Regions from separate parts of the Bradyrhizobium symbiodeficiens genome, predicted to be linked through region 3. Evidence: predicted binding sites of a transcription regulator. Region 3 holds the regulator's gene; each other region holds the start of a gene.
The links. The regulator LexA, encoded in region 3, represses DNA repair genes until DNA is damaged. The targets are predictions, from matches to a motif close to TGTTCNNNNTGTGTTCNG.

Region 1 (7,566 bases), 1.9 Mb from region 3:
CCCGATCCGGCTTGCCCTGAAAGCTCCATGGAAGGTGTAGGGCAGGAACAACACCGGACCGCCTGCCTGGAACAGGATCTCGCGCGGTACGTCGTTGTCGAACGAACCCTGCGCAGGATCAGGCTGGAGCACGACGCTGAGGTCGTGCAGTCGCGCCATCTCGCCGAGCGAGCCGGCTGCATCCGCCGGGATCGCGCCGAGCGCGCGGCAGCCGTAGGAGACGCCGGCGTTCGCCGCTTCGACGCCAAACACCGCGAGCGCGGCCTCGGCCCGCTCCACGGCGCGCTCGCGCTCCAGTTCGAACACGGCTGCCACCGCGGCGCCGCCCTCCATCACGTAAGCGGCACTGGTTGCGACATAGCCGATCGCGACCGCGTCGAGATGGGCGTTGAACTGCGCCGCGAGCGAAATCGAGCCGTCGATCGCCGAGCGCATCGGGCGTTCGGTGGGGATGTGGACGAGAATGTCTTTGTACATGGCGCGCCTCCGAGGGACATCATCCGGTGGCCGCAGTTTTTCACTGTCGGAAGGACGCGCGTTGAGCTGCATCAAATGCGCGGGCGGCGATCTTCCGCGGGGCCGCGCGCGTTCTTTGCCAAGATTTAATCGGACGGACGGGACGTCGTAAGGTGACAGGGGCCATGTTGGAGACAAGGCGACACCTTACCAACATGGACATTTCGACATGAACGATCGCGTCAATTCCGACATCCCGACGTCCCGCAGGATCTTGAGGCCGCGCCGGCTGGCGCTGCTCGGCACCGTCGCCGCGCTCGGCGTGGCCGTTCTGGCGGTTTCTCCCGGCTCCTTGCCGTTCGGTCCGAGCTCTTTCATTGCGCCGGCCCAGGCCGCGGAATCCGCAACGACTCCGCCGGGCTTCGGTGATCTGGTCAGCAAGGTCAAGCCCGCCGTCATCTCGGTGCGGGTCAAGATCGACCAGGACAACGACAAGAGCGCGATGCTGCAACAGAACCGGATGGATCAGGACGAGGATTCTCCGTTCGACCAGTTCTCCCGGCAGTTCGGGTTCCGCGGCCCGGGCGGCATGAACGGCATGCCGCGCCAGCGCCATCAGATGATCACGGGCGAAGGCTCCGGCTTCTTCATCTCCGCCGACGGCTACGCCGTCACCAACAACCACGTCGTCGACCACGCCGAGTCGGTGCAGGTGACCCTGGATGACGGCACCAGCTACACCGCCAAGGTGGTCGGCACCGATCCGAAGACGGATCTCGCGCTGATCAAGGTCGACGGCAAGAAGGATTTTCCGTTCGTCAAATTCTCCGACCAGAAGCCGCGCATCGGCGACTGGGTGGTCGCGGTCGGCAATCCCTTCGGCCTCGGCGGCACCGTGACCGCCGGCATCGTCTCGGCCAGTGGCCGCGACATCGGCAACGGTCCCTATGACGACTTCATCCAGATCGATGCGCCCATCAACAAGGGCAATTCCGGCGGCCCGGCCTTCGACATGAACGGCAACGTGATCGGCGTGAACACCGCGATCTTCTCGCCCTCCGGCGGTTCGGTCGGCATCGGGTTCGACATTCCGGCCTCGACCGCAAAGCTCGTCGTCGCGCAGCTGAAGGACAAGGGCGCGGTGACCCGTGGCTGGCTTGGTGTGCAAGTGCAGCCGGTCACCGCCGAGATCGCCGACAGCCTCGGGCTGAAGGACGCGCGCGGCGCCATCGTCGACAACCCGCAGGACGGCAGCCCGGCGGCGAAGGCCGGCATCGAGGCGGGTGACGTCATCACCGCCGTCAACGGCACGGCGGTCAAGGATTCGCGAGACCTTGCCCGCACGATCGCGACCCTTGCGCCCGGCAGCTCGGTGAAGCTCGACGTCTTCCACAAGGGCGACAGCAAAACGGTGACGCTGGCGCTCGGCGAGTTGCCGAACGAACGGCAAGCCAAGGCCGATGTTGGCAAGGAACAGTCGGCCCCCGGCACTCCGCGCCTCGGTCTTGCTCTGGCTCCGGCCGGTGACGTCCAGGGCGCCGGCCAGAAGGGCGTTGTCGTCACCGAGGTCGATCCGCAAGGTCCGGCGGCGCAGCGTGGCATCCAGACCGGCGACGTCATCCTCAATGTCGGCGGCAAGGCCGTCGCCAATGTCGGCGATGTCCGCTCCGAGCTGGCGCAGGCCAAATCGTCCGGCAAGCGCAGCGTGCTGTTGCAGGTCAGGAACGCGCAGGCGACCCGGTTCGTCGCGGTACCGCTCGCCTGAGGCGAATGTCGATCGGCATCGAACAAGAAAGGCGGCCCTCGTGGCCGCCTTTTCCGTTCGCCTTCAGGCTTGCTGGGATGCGATCGATAACATTCTCGTCAACGGCAGCGATGATGACCCGGTTCGTCCGAAAAAGCCGTGTTCGCTCATCAGAGTTCCGAATCGTGCAAGTCTCTGGAGGCAACGACGCCGCCGGCATGGGTTGCAAGCGTGGAACTTCGAACCCGCCGCCGCTTTGTGGAACTGGCCGCTCGTTCGCATGTGATCGGTGCCGACATGGATCGATTGAAGCTCTCGCTAAGGAGTGCGCTGCTCGTGGCGCCATTCGTGCTCTGGGGCGGAAACGCTCTCGGGCGGGACGACGGCCGCTACGCGGATTCACCCCTGAAGCCATGGTTCGACGGTTTGCGCAGCCACCTCGGCCCATGCTGCTCGGATGCGGACGGGTTTGCCGTCGCCGATCCCGACTGGGAGTCGCATAACGGGCATTATCGCGTGCGTCTCGACGGCGAGTGGATCGAGGTGCCGGACGAGGCCGTGATCACCGAACCGAACCTGGCCGGCCGCACCATGGTGTGGCCGGTGAAGACCGCGTTCGGGGTTTCGATCCGCTGCTTCATGCCAGGCAGCATGATCTGAGACGGATCGCCGTCAGCGTTTGCTGGATTTGCGCTTCGACGACTTCTTGGTTGTTCTCTTTGTTGTCGTCTTCTTGGTCGTCCTTTTCTTGGACGTTTTCTTCGCCGTTTTCTTGGCAGCCTTCTTCGGGACCTTCTTGCCCTTCTTGCGTGCCTTCGACAGTCCGATTGCGATTGCCTGCTTGCGGCTCTTCACGCGGCCGCCACGGCCTTTGCGCCCGCTCTTCGCGGTGCCCTTCTTGTAGCGGCGCATCTCGCTCTCGACATCGCTGCCGGAGCTGGGTGAGTAGCGGCGTTTCTTTGCCTTGCGTGCCATGCATGTTCTCCCTTGGCCGGGGAGAACCGATCGACAGGAGCATGGTTCCGAAAGCGCGCATCCAACGTTGCAGATGCGCGACGCAGACTAGAAGGAATTCGCCAGATCGATCTCGGCTTCCAGCACCTGAATGCGCCGGGCGGCCTCGCTGAACGACAGATCGCGCGCATATTGTGCGGGCTGATACGCCTCTTCGCTCAGCCGTTTCAACCTCAGCCCCTGCGTCCGCGTCATCTGCTCGGTGAGGAAAACCCGGGCGTCGTATCTACCTTGAACCTGCATGTCGCTTCTCCCTCCTGAAAATCGTGCCTTGACTATACGTTCTTATTTTGTTCTAACAAGCCATGGACAACAGAATTAATGAAATTCGACGTAAAATCAGCGCCTTGAGGCTTGAAATGGCCGGCGTCGAGGCGTCGGTGCGCGAGCTCATCAACGGCGATCGCGATTGCGCCCGGCAGGCCCTGGCGCAGATGGATCTGCGCCGGAAGGTCGACTTGCTGATCGGCGAATGGAAGGCTGCCGGCGGCGGCGGTGTCCTGCCTGACGTCCGCGACCGGGTGCGCCTTCGTCTTGTAAAGACAGCGGTCAATCCCGAGCGCGCGCGCACCCGGCGCTAAGACCTTTGGGGAGGGCGCCGTGGAGGAAGACCCGGACACTTACCGGATCTTGAGGTTGCGCGCCGAGATTCTCGAACTGGGCTCTGCCATCCGGCAATTGCAGCGTGCCGGTCTCGATGATGCTGCAGCCCAACTTCTGCTCGGACGCAAGCGGGCGCAGCTCGAGCATCTCGTGAAGACGAACTCTGCGGGCGGCCTTCAAGACCCGTGACATCCGACGCAGCTAGCGTGCGCGCAAGCGACGCACTGCACTGGATCTGCCTCTGCCGCTTACGTTTCAGCAGCCATCGAGGCCAGCCGCACATCCCCGTGAGCTGCGCCAGCGCACGGAACGGAAGCTGGGACGGCCGATTGACCGGGCTCCTGACACAGCAATGGAGCGTTCCATGGATATCAAAGGCAAGACCATTGCCATTCTCGCGACGAATGGTTTCGAGCAGTCGGAACTGGAGGTGCCGCGCGACCGTCTGAAGCAGGCTGGTGCTACGGTTCACGTGATCTCGCTTGCAGCCGGCGAGATCAAGGGCTGGGACAAGAAGGATTGGGGCGGCCGGTGACGGTCGACAAGACGCTGGACCAGGTTTCCAGCAGCGACTACGACGCCCTGGTATTGCCGGGTGGACAGATCAACCCCGACCTGCTTCGCCTCGAGCCGAAGGCATTGTCCTTCATCAAGGACGTCTTCAACGCGAAGAAGATCGTTGCCGCCGTCTGTCATGCGCCGTGGCTCCTGATCGAGACGGGCATCGCCAAGGGCCGCAAGATGACGTCCTACAAGTCCATCAAGACCGATGTCATCAATGCCGGCGCGGCATGGGAAGACTCGGCCGTGGTCGTCGACCAGGGCCTCATCACCTCGCGCAATCCCGGCGACCTGGAAGCGTTCAGCGCCAAGATCATCGAAGAAGTGAAGGAGGGCCGTCACGTGCAGCGCAACGCTGCCTGAGTGGCAGCAGCTCGCCTGCAACGAAAAAGCCCGCGTCGCCGCGGGGCTTTTGTTTGAGCTGGTCGGTCTGGGCCTACTTGGTATTGCTCATGCCCTTACCGTTCTGGTTCGTCATGGTGCCGCCCTGGTCCGAGCCGGGACCGGAACCGCCCTGGCCGGAGGGATCCGCCGCCTTGGAGGACTTGGTGTTGGCGCCGGTGGTCTGCGATGAGGACATCGATGATCCGTGTTTCGCCTTGTGCGACTTGGCCTGTGCGGCGAGCGGCGTGGCGGCGAGGCCGGTGGCCAATATTGCGGTGAGAACGAGCTTCGTGGTTGTCATGCGGGGAACTCCCTGAGTTAAATTGACGCAGGCAGCCAACCATTATTTACCGAAGGAGTTCCGGCAAACGCATCTCCCGCACGTCACGGACGCTTCAAGATTGCTTGTCCTCCATGAGGATGAACACAGCACCGGTGAGTGTGGCGCCGATCGCGAACGTCGTCACCAATGTGAGAGCGAAGACGAACGCGGCCTGGCTTCCGCCGTGATCGAGCAGGCTGGCAACGGCGGGATTGGACAGGATCAGCGTGAGGCTGAAGGTGAGGCCGAGGGCTGCGCCCATCAGCGCATGCGTCATCAGCTTGATGAGGCCGGCGGGTGAGATCAAGTCCGAAGATTTTTTTGCGCGCATGGGAACTGCATCCCGAATTGGCATGCAAACGCGGGCGATATTCACCGGTTCCAAACGGATGAAGGAATTGTCGTCACCGGCTTCATCCGACGTTCATGCCGGATTGACGAGGATGAGCCAGCAAAACGGGAACATTCGAAACGGGAACATTCGATATGGGTAAGGTCGTCTTTCTTTACCGCTCGCTGGCCTATCGCAACGCGGCTGCGGACATGCTGCGAAAGGCCCGCAAACTGCCGCGCGGCGCGGAGCGAAGTGCGGCCCGCCGCTACGCGAGGGCGCTGCGCGATCTCGCTCAGACGGAAGCCTGGCTCGAAGGACGCCTCGCCGAGGAAGCGCGGCCACAGCGGCGAACGAGGATGGTGGCGTCGGGCTAAGGCATGATCCGGAAAAGTGCGCAGCGGTTCTCCGAAAAGGTCATGCTCAAACGCCAACCTGAAGCGCGATGACGCTTCATCCTGACCGCATCGCGCTTCAGCCCGAGGCGCGTTGCAATTCGGACGCGCTTGCGACGTCGAATTTTCCGGGTGCGGTCGCCGCCGTCTTGCGTGTCAGCGGCACCTCCAGACGGCACAACAATCCCTCGGCTCGCCAATCGAATTGCGCCTGTCCACCCAGCTGGGACTCGACGCTCGCAAGCAGGCTCCGCGTGCCGAAGCCGCGAGACTTCGGGGCATGACGAGTGGACCGCCGGTTTCTTCCCAGTTCAGCGTCAGCAATTGGTCCTCGACTCGCCAGCCGATCGCGAGCCGACCCGACCTGGTCGAGAGGGCGCCGTACTTGGCCGAGTTGGTGAAGAGCTCGTGCAGCGCGAGCGCCAAGGTCTGGGCCGTCGTCGGCATCAACTGGACCTCCGGACCCGCCAACACGATCTGGCCGCCGAGCGAATAGGGCGCAAGCTCCTCGTCGATCAGCCTGGAGAGCTCGGCGCCCTGCCAGCTCGACAGCGACAGGATGGTGTGCACGCGCGCCAGCGCATTGATGCGTCCCTCCACGGCGTTGACATAGGCCTTGACCTCGTCGGCGCGGGTGAGGCGCACGATCGACTGCGCCAGCGCCAGCGCGTTCTTTGCGCGATGATCGACTTCCCGGGCCAGCAGATTCTGCCGTTCCTCGGCACGCTTGCGTTCGGTGATGTCCACGGTGACTCCGCTCACGCGCACGACGCGACTGCTGTCGTCCACCGTTGCTGCCGCCGTGCCCACGCACCATCGCACCTCTCCATCGGGCCGCAGGATGCGGAACTCGGTCTCATAGGCCCGCGTGCCCTTGTTGAACTCGGCAACCGCCTTGCGCAACTGATCGACGTCGTCGGGATGCAGCAGCGCCTGAACGTTGGCCGGGTTGACCGCGAAGCTTTCGGGGCTGACGCCAAAGATGCGATATTGCCCCTCGTCCCACATCCAGTCGCCGCTGATCCAGTCCCAATCCCAGGAGCCCATCTTGCCGGCGGCGATCGCCATGCTGCGCCGCTGCTCGCTTTCGCGCAGCCTCGCGGTGGAGTTCTCCAGTTCCGCGGTGCGTGCGCGGACGCGATCCTCGAGCTCCCGGTTCAGCCGTTCCAGCTCGCGGGTCTTGCGGTAGAGCTCGGCAAACACCTTGATCTTGGCGCGCAGCACCTCCGGCACGACCGGGACCGGCACGTAGTCGACCGCGCCCATCTCGTAGCCGCGCAAGCGGTCGATGTCGCTGACCTGGATGGCGGAGATGAAGATCATCGCCGTCTTCTGGAAGCGCGGATGCTCGCGGATCATCGCGGCGAGCTCGAAGCCGTCGAGTTCGGGCATGCAGACGTCGACCAGGATCACCGCGATCTCGGTCTTGAGCAGCACCTCCAGCGCCTCGCGTCCGGACGAGGCGATCACGAGGTTTTCGCCGAGTTCCTTCAATATCACCTCATAGGCGAGCAGCTTTGCGGGCTGGTCGTCGACGAGGAGGATGTTGACCTTTTCGTGGTCCATTCGTGGATCCAAACTCAACGGTGCAGCCACATGCGGATCGCAAGCAGCAATTGATCGGTGTTGACGGGTTTGGCGAGGTAGTCGGACGCGCCGGCCTCCAGGCACTTTTCGCGGTCGCCCTTCATCGCCTTGGCGGTCAGCGCGATGATCGGAAGGCGGGCGAAGGCCGGGTTTTCGCGAATGACACCGA
Region 2 (7,566 bases), 3.2 Mb from region 3:
TAGCGATCCTCCACCAGAGTATTGGCGGTGAGTGCGAGGATCGGCGTGTGGTGGCCGCCGGTCGCGGCCTCATGCGCGCGGATGCGCTTGGTCGCCTCGATGCCGTCGAGCTGTGGCATCTGGATGTCCATCAGCACGAGATCATAGGGCGTGCCGGCCGATGATGCGGCGAGCCAGGACTCCAGCGCGGCCTCGCCGTGCACCGCGATGACGACGCGATGGCCGAGCTTCGTCAGCAGCGAGCGCATCAACAGCGCATTGATCTCATTGTCCTCGGCGACGAGGATCGACAGGCCTTTCGAAGCGGCCGCGCCGGCGGCGTCAGCCGGCGGTTCCGGCGCGAGATCTGGTGAGGCGACCTCCGGCGTCAGCGCGAGGCGCGCAGCGAGCGAGGCCGCCCGCAACGGCTTCACCAGAAAGCCGGTGAAGGCCGGCGACAGCTTTTCATGGCGCGAGCCCGACGTCAGCAGCACGAGACGCTGCAGCGCATGCGCACGGGCCATTTCGCCCAGCTGGTCGGCCGCGGCGGGGCCGACCGCACGATCGATCAGCACCGCGTGCCATGAGCGTTCCGGCAGCAGCGCTTCGGCGACCGCCACATCCGCAACCATGCAGGTCTGGCCACCCCAGCGCTCGAGGCGTCGCGCGATCAGCGAGGCCTCGATGCCGTCGGCGACGAGAAGCATCGACTTGCCGGCGAGGTCGGGGCTTGGAAAGGCCGTCTGCCCCGCGCTGGCTTGCGACGGCGGTAGCGGCACCGCGATCTCGAAGGTCGAACCTTTGCCCGGCTCGCTCACGAGCGTGATCCGGCCGCCCATGCGCTTGACGATGCGCTCGCTGATGGAAAGGCCAAGCCCGGTGCCGCCATAGGTGCGGGCGATGCGTTCGTCGGCCTGCTCGAATTCGCGGAAGATGCGCTGCTGCGCCTCCGGCGCAATGCCGATGCCGGTGTCGCGGACCAGGAAGCTGATCTCGTTCGGCCAGATGCCTGGCTCGACGATCAGCGCGACGCCGCCGATGCTTGTGAACTTGATGGCGTTGCCGGCGAGGTTGAGCAGCACCTGGCGCAGCCGCGCGGCATCGCCGACCACCTCGAGCGGCAGGCGTTCGTCGACATAGGCGGCGATCTCGAGCGACTTGGCCTGCGCGCGCGGCGCGAGCAGCTCGGTGATCTCCTCGATCAGGGTCGAGAGCGCGAAGGGACGCTGTTCGAGATCGAGCTTGCCGGCCTCGATCTTGGAATAATCGAGCAGTTCCTCGATCAGCGCCATTAAGGCTTCGCCCGAGGTTTTCACCGCTTTGGCATAGGTCGCCTGCTCCTGGGTCAGCGTGGTGTCGAGCAGGAGGCCGCCCATGCCGATGATGCCGTTCAGGGGGGTGCGGATTTCGTGCGAGGCCATCGCGAGGAAGCGCGATTTGGCACGGTTGGCGGCGTCGGCCTGGTCGCGCGCGTCGGACAGGGCGCGTTCGGTCTCGGTGCGGTCGGTGACGTCGCGCCCCACGCTCTGCAATTCGGCGGGCTGTCCGGCATCGAGGCGGACATAGCTTTCGCGCCAGGCGATCCAGCGCGCGCCGAGCGGGGTTGCGATCTTCTGGTCGTGGATGCGTGTGCCGCTGCTCTCGCGGGCGCTGTCGCCCTGCTCCAGCAGGTCGAAATCGAAACGCGTGCCGACCAGCGCGCTGCGCGCCTGTGCTGCCAGCGTGCAATAGGCGTCGTTGGCAAAGGTGATGCGGCCATCGGTAGCGCGCAGCACGATGAGGTCGCCCTGCTGCTCGAACAGGCTGCGGGCGCGTTCTTCCGCTTCCTTCAGCTCCCAATTGCGATCGATCAGCGCCTCGTTGTGGGCGGCAAGCGTACGCAGCCGCTTGTTCACGAAGCGCAGGCGCATGCTCAGCGTCGCAAGACCGAGGCAAGCGAGCGCGAACAGGAAGCTCGCGCCGATCGCAAAGGTGTAGGGATCGTAACCGGAGTTCTCGGACCGGCTGCCGGACACGAAACCGTAGGCGCCGCCGAAGGTCGCCGAGAAAATCATGAAGGAGCGGATCGCGAAGGCGATACGGGGATGCTGTCGCCTGAAGCGGCGCATGCGCACCTTGATCCGGAACGTCCGACCCATCGCCACCGACCCCGACTCTTTTTGTGGAATCCTGCCACCCGCCGGCTGCGACGATGTCGCGCCGACCTTGCGAACAGCTTGAGGCTTTGGCGTCGCCTCCAAACAGGGTTGACGAGGTGTTAACGCCTCAAGATCCCGGCGCGCGTCAGAGCGAAGCGGCCTGAAGCGGGAGCGGGCGATGGCCGCCATGGGCGCCGACGATCAGCGCCGCGGCCTCGCGCTGCGAAAACGACTTCGAGCGCACATAGATGCGGTAATCCGCCGGACCCTCAGTGGAGAGATAGATCACCTGGCCGCCATCGACGGGCTGAGCGGCAATCGAGACCAGGCGCGTCGAGGGATTGGCCTGGCAGGACTCCGGCTCGGACCCGAGACCGTCGTCGACCACGACAAAGTCCGCGGCGTCGGCATCGTCGGTGATCTGAACCCGCACCGTGGCCCGGGCGGGATCTTCGGTGAAGGCGACATGGACGCCGGCGGTCCAGAACAGCGAGGTGAGCTCGATCGAGGTTTCGCCGAGGGCGATGCAGGGATGCGAGACCGATCCGATCTCCGAGCGCGCGAACACCGCAGCCGCCAACAAGGGAACAACCGAGGCCAGGATCTTGAAACGCAACATGACGCTCTACTCGCCGGGCCCGGTACGGGAACTCAGTGGGCCTTATGGTTTGCAGAGCGTAAAGGAAACTCGTTACCGCCGGGTTGATGGCGTGGAATGATCAAGCCAGCTGCCGCACATCCTCCGCGAGTGCGCGGTAGGACAGCGCTTCGGCCAGATGCAACCGGCCGATCTTGTCGGCGCGATCGAGGTCGGCGAGCGTGCGCGCCACCCGCAGCACGCGGTGATAGCCGCGCGCCGACAGCCGCATGGTTTCGGCGGCTTCGCGCAGCAGCTTCTGGCCTTGCGCGTCCGGCTTTGCGATCTCTTCCAGCACGGAGGCCGGGGCTTCGGCATTGGTGCGAACCTTGGGCAGGCCGGCATCGGCATAACGCGCGAGCTGGATGTCGCGCGCGGCCGCCACACGGGCGGCGACTTCGGCGGAGCCTTCCGCCGGCGGCGGCAGGATCAGATCGGCGGCGGTCACGGCGGGAACTTCGATGCGCAGATCGATCCGGTCCATCAGCGGGCCGGAGATGCGCGCCTGGTAGTCGCCGGTGCAGCGATCGAGGCGGCCGCGCTTGCAGGCATAGCCGGGCTCGAAGGCGTTGCCGCAGCGGCACGGATTCATCGCTGCGACCAGCATGAAGCGCGCGGGGTAAGTGACGCGATGATTGGCGCGCGACACCGCGACCTCGCCGTTCTCCAGAGGCTGCCGCAGCGAATCCAGCACGCGCGGATCAAACTCCGGCAATTCGTCGAGGAACAGCACGCCCTGATGCGCCAGCGAGATCTCGCCGGGTTTTGCGCGCATGCCGCCGCCGGTGAGCGCGGCCATGCTCGCGGAATGATGCGGCGAGCGGAATGGCCGCCGCGCGGTCAGCGCGCCGTCCTTGATCTCGCCGGCCACGGAGGCGATCATCGAGACCTCCAGCAGTTCGCCCGGCGACAGCGGCGGCAGGATCGAGGGCAGCCGCGCCGCCAGCATCGATTTGCCGGCGCCGGGCGCGCCGATCATGAGCAGATGATGGCCGCCTGCGGCCGCGATCTCCAGCGCCCGTTTGGCGCTTTCCTGACCCTTGATGTCGCGCAAATCGAGTGTGGAGGCGGCGGGCTCGTGCACCTTCGGCGACGGCCGCGACAGCACCTGCGTGCCCTTGAAGTGGTTGGCGATCTGGATCAGCGAGCTTGCCGCGATGATCTGGATGTCCGGGCTCGCCCACGCCGCTTCGGAACCGCACGAGGCTGGGCAGATCAGCCCTTCCTCGCGCATATTGGCGCCGAACGCGGCGGGAAGAACGCCGGCCACGGGCGCGATCGAGCCGTCGAGACCGAGCTCGCCGAGCACGGTGAAGCCGGTCAGTGCATCCGGCGGGATCGCGCCGATCGCCGCCATCAGCCCGAGCGCGATCGGTAGATCGTAATGGCTGCCTTCCTTCGGGAGGTCGGCCGGCGCCAGATTGACGATGATCCGGCGCGCCGGCAGCGCCAGCCCCGAGGCGATCAGCGCCGAGCGCACCCGCTCGCGCGCCTCCGACACCGCCTTGTCCGGCAGGCCGACGATCGCGAACGCCGGCAAACCGGGCGCGACCTGCACCTGCACGTCGACCGCACGGGCCTCGATCCCCTCAAAGGCGACGGTGGAAACCCGCTGAACCATGCTCAAACCAGCCTGCCCCTTTTCACAATTAGGGGTAGCATAGCCGGCCACCTTGCGCAAGAACAATACGGGAACGATCCTGCGCGGCGACCAATCCTCTAACCAATCGTAAACGCCACGCCGACACTACGCCTCGAATGCAACCGGCTCCACTCAGCACATCCCAACAATTGTCAGCTACTCCTACGCTTGCGGGATGGGCCGTGGTCAACGGGTGAACAGTTCAAATGCTTGCAAATCGCCGGAGAAGCGAACGTCGGATGTGCAGCCGGCTCGCCAAGATCCATTTTGGCGCGGGCTCGCTGCCGCGGGACTGCACGATCACCGATATTTCGGATGGCGGCGTGAAAGTGGTAGCGGAATTCCTGGAAGTGCCGCCGCAATTCACCATCATCTTCGCCCCCGACTATTCCCGCCAGTGCCGCCTGCGCTGGCGCATCGGCTGCGAATTCGGTGCCGAGTTCACCGACTGAGCTCTCGCAGGCCGCTTCCTTAACGGGACTTTAGCGTTAATCGGTAAGCATCTCTGATCTGTTGCCGAGTGATCAGAGTATGTCCAAGCGTTCGCCCCTCGCCTCTCCCCCGGCGAGATTGCTGTTTCCCGCCTTTCTCGCCCTAGCCCTCGGCGGCTGCCAGACCGCGGGCATCGAGGATGTGACCGGCGCGCTTGGTGTCAGATCGGAAACGGCTGCCAAGGCCGACGCCAGGCCCGAATTGGACGCGTTGCGCGAGCGCTATCGCGCCAAGCCCAGTGATCCCAACGTTGCGCTCGCCTACGGCAAGGCGTTGCGCGAGAGCGGCCAGCGCGCGCAGGCGGTTGCGGTCATGGAGCAGGCGGTGCTCGCCCATCCCAGCAACAAGGCGCTGCTCGCCGGCTACGGCCGCGCGCTCGCCGACAGCGGCAGTTTCCAGCAGGCCTTCGACGTCCTCAGCCGCGCGCACACGCCCGAGGATCCGGATTGGCGCATCCTGTCGGCGCAGGGTGCGGCGCTCGATCAGCTCGGCCGTAACGAGGAGGCGCAGCAATATTATGCCGCGGCGTTGAAGATCGTGCCGGACGAGCCGACCGTGCTGTCCAATCTCGGCCTGTCCTATATGCTGGAAAACAATCTGCCGAAGGCCGAGCAGGTGCTCGGCCGCGCTTATCAGCGCAATCAGAACGATGCGCGGATCCGCGCCAATCTCGCGCTGGTGCTGGGATTGCAGGGCCGTGAGGCCGAGGCCGAAATCCTCGTCAAGGCAGATTTGCCGCCGGACCAGGCAGCCGCCAAGGTCGCGGCGCTGCGGCAGTTGCTGGCGAAGAAGCAGCAGCAGCGGGCGGACAAATAATCCGCCCCTTTCTGTGTACCCTTATGACGCCTTGCGATGCGGCGCGGAGTTGCGGCTTGACCTGCCCTTCAGCTTCTTCAGCAGCGGCCCGAGCAGCGAGCGCTTCGGCTTCTTGACCTCGCCGCGGCCGGCGAGGCGGTTCGCCATGTTCTGGAACAGCTCGGTGGTGCGGTGGCTCTTGGAGACCTCCGCGATCATCTGGCCGTTATTGGCCGCGGTCGAGAACAGTTTCGAATCGAACGGGATCACCGCGATCGGTTGGCTTTCCATGGTCTTGGCGAACGATTTGACGTCGATCTCCGCGCGCTTGTGCATACCGACCTGGTTGATGCAGTACAGCGGCGGCCGGTCGTTCGGCCGCGCCGCCTTCAGCACACTCAGCATGTTCTTGGTGTTGCGCAAATTGGCAAGATCCGGCTCGGCCACGATGAGGATGTCGTCGGCGTTCACCAGCGCGCGCCGGGTCCAGCCGGACCATTGGTGGGGGACGTCGAGCACGATGCAGGGCGTGGTCATGCGCAGCGTGTCGAACACGGCGTCGAAGGCTTCGGCGCCGAAATCATAGACGCGGTCGAGCGTGGCGGGCGCCGCGAGCAGGCTGAGACGCTCGGTGCATTTGGAGAGCAGGCGCTCCATCAGCGCGGTGTCCGGCCGGTCCTGCGACAGCACCGCGTTGGCGATGCCCTGCACCGGGTCCTGGTTGTAGTCGAGGCCCGCGGTGCCGAAGGCGAGGTCGAGGTCGATCACGACGGAATCGAGCGCGAGGTCACGCGCGATGGTCCAGGCCAGATTGTGCGCGACGGTGGAAGCGCCGACGCCGCCCTTGGCGCCGACCACCGCGATGACGCGGCCGGTGATGATGGCCTCGGAGGCCGAGAACAGGCTGCAGATCGAGCGGACGACGTCGAGGGTTTCGACCGGTCCCACCACATAATCGTTGACGCCGCGGCGCACCAGCTCGCGATAGGGCGCGGTGTCGTTGGGATTGCCGATCACGACCACGCGGGTGCCGGGGTCGCAGACGCCGGCGAGGTCGTCGAGTCCCTCGAGGATGTCGCGGGTGCCGTCGGATTCGATCACGATCACGTTCGGCGTCGGCATCGTTTCATAGACTTCGATCGCCGCGGCAAGGCCGCCGTCCTTGGCGGTGAGGTGCGCCTTGGCCAGCCGGCGGTCCTGCCCCGCCGCGGTCACCGCGGCGAGCGTCTTCTCGGTCTCGCAAAAGGCCTGCACCGAGATGCGGGGAACCGGCGCAATGTGTTCCTCGGGGTGCTGCGGATCGTCCGCTTCTTCGTCGTGGATAACGGTCATTTGCCTGTGTCGCTGAGCTTGGCCTTGTCGGATTCAGAATTGGGAGTCGAGATCGCAGTGCCCTTGCGATAGCGGTCAAAGGCGATGTCGCGCCGCGCGGTATAGGCCGGCGTCTCGGATCGCGGCTGCTCGAGGTCGGCCGGATTGTCGATCATCGCGGCGAGATTGCGCTGGCTGGCGCAGCCGAGATTGAAGTAGGGGCGGTTTTCGTTGTAGCCGGGATCGAGGATCGAGGGGCCGAGGTCTTCCGGCCACAGCCCGCAGGGGCCGGCCACCGCGGCCATCTTCGAATAGCTCAGGCGGATGGTGGGCAGCAGCCCAGGATCTTCGGGACGGTAGGGATGCTGGACGATGGCACGCGACGGCACGCCGCCGGATGCGAGCACGGAACGGATTTCCTGATAGGTCGCGGCCGCCGCGCGCGAATTCGAGCTGTCGACGGGAACGTCGACGACGACGGAGCCGGTGCCCTCGCGCACCCAGTCCCGGGCGATGCCCGCGACGTCCGAATGCTGCGGGGGCGACAGGCCACCCCTCGCCTTGCCGACGAA
Region 3 (7,566 bases):
GGTCTGCTCGTTGAACGAGGTGACGCGGATATAGCCGATGTCGCCGTTCTCGACGTGGAAGCGCACCGGGCGCACATGGATGATCTCGCGCGTGATCGCGACGTCGAGCGGGGCGTCAGCGCCCTTGCGCACGATGGTGAGCTTGGTCTTGGTGTCGACCGGGCCCTTCATCTTGTTGACGGCCTGCTCGAGCGTCAGGCCCTGCACGGCCTCGCCGTCGATCTTGCTGATGAGGTCGCCGGACATCAAGCCGGCCTTCGAGGCGGGCGTATCGTCGATCGGCGAGACGACCTTGACGAGGCCGTCCTCCATGGTGACCTCGATGCCGAGGCCGCCGAACTCGCCGGAGGTGGTCTCCTGCATCTCGGTCCAGGCCTTCGCGTTCATGTAGCGCGAGTGCGGATCGAGCGAGGTTACCATGCCCGTGATCGCGCCTTCGATCAGCTTGGCATTGTCCGGCTTCTCGACATAGCTGGCCTTGACGCGCTCGAACACCGTGCCGAACAGGTTGAGCTGGGAATAGGCGTCATCCGCGCTCGCTGCTGCCCGCGCCGCCCATACACCACCGTGCGGGCTGGCTACCAGAAGGGTCAGACACGCTCCAGAGAGCGCGCCCAGGGGGAACAGCAGGGATTTCCGCATGGATCGACTGGCCTTCTTGTTTGCTCGGCGGTTGCTAGCGCTTGTCTCTGGAGACTTGGGACTCGCCCTGCAAGTGGCGATCCAGTCTGCTTCTCACAATACCATTCTGGTTTCTTCATGGCCGGGATGCCACGCCGGCGGGTACATCGCAGAAATCGCTTCGTCCGGACCTAAACTTTTGGCAACGTTGCAGGACTGGGCCGCCCCCATAGACACCCTACAGGGGGAATCGGTGCGCCGGTCCACGCCTCGCAGCCATGTCATTTTAGGATGGTTTTGGAGCGCTGGACGGGTTAGGCGATGACACAAGGCTTCAAATTCTCGGGAGGATAACAATGAACGAAGCACCCCGGATCCAACCGGAACGGAACGTCGAACTCGGCGCCAGCAACGAGCCGTTTCAGAACCTGCACGAATTCGTCCGAAAAGCGCGGGCCAACCTCAACCAGAACGCCTGGGACTACATCGTCGGCGCCGCCGAGACCGAAACCACGATGCGCCGCAACCGGATGGCGCTGGACGAGATCGCCTTCCGGCCGCGGGTGCTGCGCGACGTCCGCAAGGTCGACGGCTCGGTTCAGCAGTTCGGCCGCAGGATGCGCCTGCCGGTGGTGCTCGCCCCCGTCGGCGCGCTCGAGATCTTCGATCCGGATGGCGCGGCGAGCGTCGCGCGTGCTGCCGGCACCTTCGGTGCGGCGCACATGCTGAGCTCGGTGTCCGAGCCCGGCCTGGAGCAGACCGCCGAAGCCGCTCCCGATGCGCTCCGGCTCTATCAGCTCTATGTCCGCGGAGACGACGCTTTTGTCGCCGATGTCGTCAGCCGCACCGAGAAGAACGGCTATGCCGGCTTCTGCCTGACCGTCGATACCGCCCACTACAGCCGTCGTGAGCGTGACATCGCCAAGCGCTACGTTCGAGAGAGCCGCCTGCGCGCCACGGGCGGCGATTTCCAGAAGGGCCTGGAGTGGCGGACCGTGAAGATGATCAAGGACAAGTTCAAGATCCCGCTGATCCTGAAGGGCATCGCCACCGCCGAGGACGCCCGGATCGCGGTCGACCACGGTGTCGAATGGATCTACGTCTCCAACCATGGCGGCCGCCAGCTCGACCACGGCCGCGGTGCCATGCATGTGCTGCCCGAGATCGTCGAAGCCGTGAAGGGCCGCGCCAAGATCATGGTCGACGGCGGCGTCTGTCGCGGCACCGACATCGTCAAGGCGATCGCGGCAGGCGCGGACATGGTCGGCATCGGACGGCTGCAATGCTGGGCGCTGGCTGCGGCGGGCGAAGCCGGCGTCGCGCGGATGCTGGAGCTGCTGGAGGACGAGGTGCTGCGCTGCCTCGGCCTTTTGGGCGCAACGTCATTCGCGGAGGTCGACAAAGCCTGCCTGCATCCGGCGACCGCCACCAACGCGCCGAGCGTGTTCAGCGCATTCCCGCTGTTCGACCACGATCCGTACCGTTACTGAGTGAAAGGATGCAGGTGACATCGCTCTCTCCCGGCAGCGCGGATGCGCTGCTGTTCGATCTCGGGCGCGTGGTGCTCGACATCGACTTCTCCAAGGCGATCGCCTGCTGGGCAGGACATGCCGGCTGCCAGCCCGAGGCCATCGTCGCGCGCTATGTGCGTGACGAGGCCTACCGGCTGCATGAGGTCGGCAAGATCAGCGACGAGGATTATTTCGCCTCGCTGCGTGCTTCTCTCGGCATCGGCATTTCGGACGCGCAATTCCTGGAAGGCTGGAACGCGATCTTCGCCGGAGAGATGCCTGACATTGCCGAGCTGTTGCCGCGTGCGGCGAAGCAGATGCCGCTCTACGCCTTCTCCAACACCAACCGGCCGCATGTCGACTATTTCTCCAGGGAATATGGCGAACTGCTCGGCCATTTCCGCGCGCTGTATCTGTCGTCCAGCATCGGCCTGCGCAAACCGGATGCGGAGGCCTTCGACCACGTCGTCACCGCGATCGGCGTGCCCGCGGAACGCATCGTGTTCTTCGATGACCTCGCCGAGAATGTCGAGGGCGCGCGGGTACGCGGCCTGACGGCAGTGCATGTGACGTCGCCACGCGACGTTGGAAACGCCCTGAAGGCGTTGGGCATCTGAAAAAGCCCGCCATCACACCCAGCTTCAGACACGCTTTCAGGAACCAAATCTGCAACAGATCGGGAACCTGATCGCTTTGTGCATTTTTATACAGAGTTCCGGGAACGGAATACCTCCCTTCGGACTCATCACTCCGTTGGGACTTCTACATCGGACTTATCGACGTGCTGGGCAAAACCTATCTCACCAAGCAGGCCTCTCTGCTGCTCGAATTCGCCAGAACGACCTCGGATTCGGACCTTTCCGCCAAGCTGATCAGCAAGGCCGCCGACCTGAAATCCCAGGCCGATCCGCTGCCGGACAAGGATCAAGGCCCAAAGGCTCCCGACGTCGCATTTGTCAGCCCGGATGCGCCGAGCAGGCGTTGAGCGAGCAAGCCGTGGCGGCCGTCATTCTCGTCCTCGGGATGGCCCCATTCTGCCGATCGGTCTCATCGTCTGGATGATGCGACGCCAAGCCCGAGCCTTCCTTCGATATGGGCTGCAAGCTACAGGATGGGCGTCCTGCTCCGCAATTTTGCCTCCGCCTCCGCGCTCGGTTAGAACACTGTCGGAACATTTCGTCCGAACGTGCCGAGCAGGAGTTTCGCCGTGGCCTTGATGCCGGTTTCCGACGCCCTTGCCGCGGTGCTGGCGGACGTTGAGCCGCTGCCTGAACAGATGGTTTCGCTCGACGAAGCCCACCACCGGGTGCTCGCGCGTGACGTCGCCGCGCGGCGCACGCAGCCGCCGCAAGCCATGTCGGCGATGGACGGCTACGCCGTGCGCGCGGCCGACGCGGCAGCGATCGATTCCAGGTTGACTGTCATCGGTGAGGTCGCAGCCGGCCGTCCGTTCACAGGACGGGTCGGCGCCGGCGAAGCCGTGCGGATCTTCACTGGCGGTGTCGTTCCCGACGGCGCAGACGCGGTCGTGATTCAGGAGGACACCATTGCGGACGGCAAGAGCGTCACGATCAAGGAAGCTGCGAGCGTGGGTCGGCACATCCGCCCCGCCGGCGTCGATTTCCGAGAGGGTGATGTCCTCTTGCGCAAAGGGACCCGACTGACAGAGCGCGACCTCGCGCTCGCAGCGGCAATGAACCATCCGCAGCTTGCCGTCTGCCGCCGCCCGAAGGTCGCGATCCTCGCCACCGGTGACGAACTGGTGATGCCGGGCGCCACACCCGGGCACGGCCAGATCGTCTATTCCAACGGCTTCGCCCTGCATGCGCTCGCCAGACAGGAAGGGGCCGAGACAATCGACCTCGGCATCGCCGCCGACACGCTAGCCGCCACCACCGCCGGCATCCGCCGCGCGCGCGAAAGCGGCGCCGACATCCTGATCACGACCGGGGGCGCATCGGTGGGCGACCACGATCTGGTCCAGCAGGCGCTCACGGACGAAGGCATCGCGATGGCGTTCTGGAAGATCGCGATGCGGCCCGGCAAGCCGATGATGCACGGACGGCTGGGGACGATGGGCGTGATCGGCCTGCCCGGCAATCCCGTGTCGTCCTACGTGTGCGCCTTCCTGTTCATGGTACCGCTGATTCGCGCGCTGTCGGGCCGTTCGGTGATTCATCATCATCGCGAGCGCGCCGTGCTGGGCCGCGATCTCGGTGCCAACGACCAGCGCGAGGACTATCTGCGCGCGCGCCTGGAGCTGCGCAACGACGGCACGCTCGTCGCTCTTCCCGTCAGCCATCAGGATTCCTCTCTGCTTGCGAATCTTGCTGCGGCACAGGTACTTCTCGTGCGCGCACCGTTTGCGCCGAAGGCCGAGGCCGGCAGCCCCTGCGAGGTGCTGCGGCTCCCCGTCTGACCTGCGCGGCCACACGCATTCCGCGCGCTTCGTTCTGTTCACGCTAAATTAAGCAGTTGCGGAACATGTATCGAACATATAGTGTCCGTTCATGATTTGTTTCGAGGATGTAGCGGCTTATAGCTGAACTCATCCGTCTCGGAATCGAACGACATCAACCGGGGGACTTTGGTCGAGATGCTAACGCGCAAACAATACGAGCTTCTGCGGTTCATCAGCGAACGTCTGAAGGAAAGCGGCGTGCCGCCGTCCTTCGACGAGATGAAGGATGCGCTCGACCTGCGCTCGAAGTCAGGCATCCACCGCCTGATCACCGCGCTCGAGGAGCGCGGCTTCATCCGCCGCCTGCCCAACCGCGCCCGGGCGATCGAAGTGATCAAGCTGCCGGAGCTCCAGGCTGCCGCCGGCACCCGACGCGGCTTCACGCCAAGCGTCATCGAGGGCAATCTCGGCAAGGTACGCGCGAGCTCCAGCCCGTCCGCAGACGAGGGCGAGCGGCCCGTTGCGGTGCCCGTGATGGGCCGCATCGCGGCCGGCACCCCGATCGAGGCGCTGCAGACCCGCAGCCACACCATCAGCGTACCGCCCGACATGCTCGGCTCCGGCGAGCATTACGCACTCGAAGTGCGCGGCGATTCCATGGTCGAGGCCGGCATCCTCGACGGCGACATGGCGCTGATCCAGCGCAACGAGAGCGCCGATACCGGCGACATCGTCGTGGCGCTGATCGACGACGAGGAAGCCACGCTCAAGCGCTTCCGCCGCCGCGGCGCCTCGATTGCCCTGGAGCCCGCCAATGCCGCGTATGAGGTGCGCATCCTGCCGCCGAACCGCGTGAAGATTCAGGGCAAGCTGATCGGGCTGTACCGCAAGTACTGAGTCCAGAAGCCCTCGATCAAGAAGTCTTTGCGCCTCGTGCGTGCGGCTTCGATCGGCATCGCCGATCAGAGATTGGAGCGGATGATGGTCCGCTCCGGCTGGATAGTCTTTCTGGTATTGCACAGACTATCCGGCCCTATTCTTCCGCAGCGGCATCATCGGCCGGGCGCGCGAAGAAGCATTGCCCCCTTTCCCCCACGACGCGATCAATCTGTTTGAACGCATACGCTTCGCCTGCGGGCCGCCGACACGCGCCTGCCGAATGCATGGGCGCCAACTTTGTTCCTATTGAATTCGGGAAAGATAATGTGATCTCGGCTCGCCGATCCGAGCCGCAGATTTGCCTACAACCAGGCAGACCGTCACGTGCTTCCACTCTGGTAGGGGCCTGCGCCTCCAAAAGAGGTGCGGGTCGCTATCTCTGCATTGAGGAGCACCCGATGTGTGACTACAGCCTGCATGCCGTCGCGACGCGCCCCGCAGAAGTCGGCGAGACGATCGTCACGACAACGTTCCGCGGCACCTCGACACGCGGCTTCGCCTCCGAAGCCGATCTCTCCGTCGCGGTCTGCCTGCTGCCGGGAACGGAGCTCGCCTTCGCCGACAACGTCCGTTACGATAACCGTTGGATCTGGACGCGCACCGTCAACTCCCGCGTCGGCAAGTTCGGCAAGATCGATCCGCACATTCCCGATCGCCACCATGACGCGATCGAATTCCCGGACGGCAAATCCGTGCTGGTGACGCAGCTCGTCGAAGGCCAGCGCGCAACCGTGCTGCAGCTGCCGGTGACCCAGCCGGTCAGCGAGCGCAACCGTGAGATCATCGCCGACAGCCGCCCGACGGTCACGCGACTGCCGATCGGCTGACAGGGACTTTAGTCCTCCGCCTGAAGATCGGCCTCCGCGGGGGTCGCATCCTTGCTGCGCGGAGTCGCTGCCCTTGGCATGAGCGCTCCTTCGAAATCTCCCTCGCCGGCAGCCGCCGGCGACCAGGGACGGTTCGTGCCCCTCGCCCTCACCGCCTGAACCGAAAAGCCGTCGCCACGCTGCGTCAAGGCCAGCGCGCCCTGGCGACCAAGCCGCTGCCGATCCACCACCATCGCCGCACAATCAGGCGGCGCGGGCCGTGACGTCACCACCAGTGCGGCCCGGCTGCAATCATCCGCCAGCGCATCGATGCGCGAGGCCAGCGCGACCAGCCGACCGTCGGCGAGCGGCGTGACGCAGCCGGACTCGTCGCACGATATGCCGCTCGCCAGCGCGCCACTGCCGGCATCGCGCGGATCGGCGTCAGCAGACAGCCATTCCCTCAGCAGGAAATTGTCCTTGCCCGTCCTGATCAGATGCAAGCGCCCGTCCCCGCCCCTCACCGCGACGCTCGCGCCGTCCCCTGCGATCAGGATATCGGGCTGCCGCACCGACAGTCCCCAGCCGATGGCAGCCAGCAGCACCACGGCACCGCACCAGCGCAAGGGCGTGCGCAACAGGCCCATCACGATGATCCCCAGGCTCGCTGCAATCAGCGGCGCGATACCGAACGCGGGGATGCGGCCGACGGCGCCCGGCAATGCCGTCACCCAGCGCGAGACCACGACCATCCAGTCGATGCCGATCCCCATCAGCCACCAGAACACGCCGTCGAGCCCGAACGGCGCCGCGAGCAGGCCCAGCAGGCCGGCCGGCATCACCAGCGCCGAGACCACCGGCATTGCGCCGAGATTGGCGAGCACACCGTAGGGCGTGACGCGGTGGAAGTGAAAGGCAGCGTAGGGCGTGGTCGCAAGCCCCGCGATCAGCGAAGCCAGGAACAGCATCGCGATCTCGCGGCCGCCCCACATCGCGACGCGCGCGGTCGCCGAATGGTCTGGCGAGGCAAACAGGTTCGGCATGCCGATCTGCACCAGCGCGACGAGACCAAGCGTCGCGGCGAACGACATCTGAAAGCTCGGATGCACCAGCGCCTCCGGCGCGACCGCGAGCACGATCAGCGCCGCCACGGCGAGCGTGCGGAAGGTGATGGCGCGGCGATCGACCATCACCGCGATCAGCACCACCGCCGTCATGAAGAACGATCTTCGCGTCGCGACCTCCGCGCCAGACAGCAGCAGATAGAATGCAGCTGCGACCAGCGCCG

Region 1: the regulator LexA is predicted to act here: its motif matches at 3,495-3,512, upstream of CIT39_RS09720 (DUF3072 domain-containing protein).
Region 2: the regulator LexA is predicted to act here: its motif matches at 4,434-4,451, upstream of CIT39_RS00850 (YifB family Mg chelatase-like AAA ATPase).

The regions. Positions count from the first base shown of each region.
Region 1 is NZ_CP029427.2:2,127,598-2,135,163, forward strand. It holds gene CIT39_RS09700 (universal stress protein) at 1-477, opposite strand, end outside; gene CIT39_RS09705 (Do family serine endopeptidase) at 686-2,221, shown strand; gene CIT39_RS09710 (hypothetical protein) at 2,498-2,860, shown strand; gene CIT39_RS09715 (DUF6496 domain-containing protein) at 2,873-3,175, opposite strand; gene CIT39_RS09720 (DUF3072 domain-containing protein) at 3,263-3,457, opposite strand; gene CIT39_RS09725 (hypothetical protein) at 3,574-3,795, shown strand; gene CIT39_RS09730 (hypothetical protein) at 3,815-4,006, shown strand; partial or broken gene CIT39_RS09735 (type 1 glutamine amidotransferase domain-containing protein) at 4,182-4,741, shown strand; gene CIT39_RS09740 (hypothetical protein) at 4,815-5,063, opposite strand; gene CIT39_RS09745 (hypothetical protein) at 5,158-5,415, opposite strand; gene CIT39_RS09750 (hypothetical protein) at 5,571-5,792, shown strand; partial or broken gene CIT39_RS09755 (HWE histidine kinase domain-containing protein) at 5,890-7,376, opposite strand; gene CIT39_RS09760 (HAMP domain-containing protein) at 7,391-7,566, opposite strand, start outside.
Region 2 is NZ_CP029427.2:179,114-186,679, reverse strand. It holds gene CIT39_RS00860 (ATP-binding protein) at 1-2,117, opposite strand, end outside; gene CIT39_RS00855 (hypothetical protein) at 2,263-2,736, opposite strand; gene CIT39_RS00850 (YifB family Mg chelatase-like AAA ATPase) at 2,837-4,375, opposite strand; gene CIT39_RS00845 (PilZ domain-containing protein) at 4,603-4,848, shown strand; gene CIT39_RS00840 (tetratricopeptide repeat protein) at 4,928-5,704, shown strand; gene CIT39_RS00835 (CpaE/TadZ family protein) at 5,726-7,015, opposite strand; gene CIT39_RS00830 (CpaD family pilus assembly protein) at 7,012-7,566, opposite strand, start outside.
Region 3 is NZ_CP029427.2:4,049,882-4,057,447, forward strand. It holds gene CIT39_RS18795 (S41 family peptidase) at 1-642, opposite strand, end outside; gene CIT39_RS18800 (alpha-hydroxy acid oxidase) at 978-2,111, shown strand; gene CIT39_RS18805 (HAD family hydrolase) at 2,120-2,749, shown strand; gene CIT39_RS18810 (hypothetical protein) at 2,914-3,117, shown strand; gene CIT39_RS18815 (molybdopterin molybdotransferase MoeA) at 3,340-4,551, shown strand; gene lexA (transcriptional repressor LexA) at 4,729-5,430, shown strand; gene CIT39_RS18825 (hypothetical protein) at 5,871-6,299, shown strand; gene CIT39_RS18830 (ComEC/Rec2 family competence protein) at 6,308-7,566, opposite strand, start outside.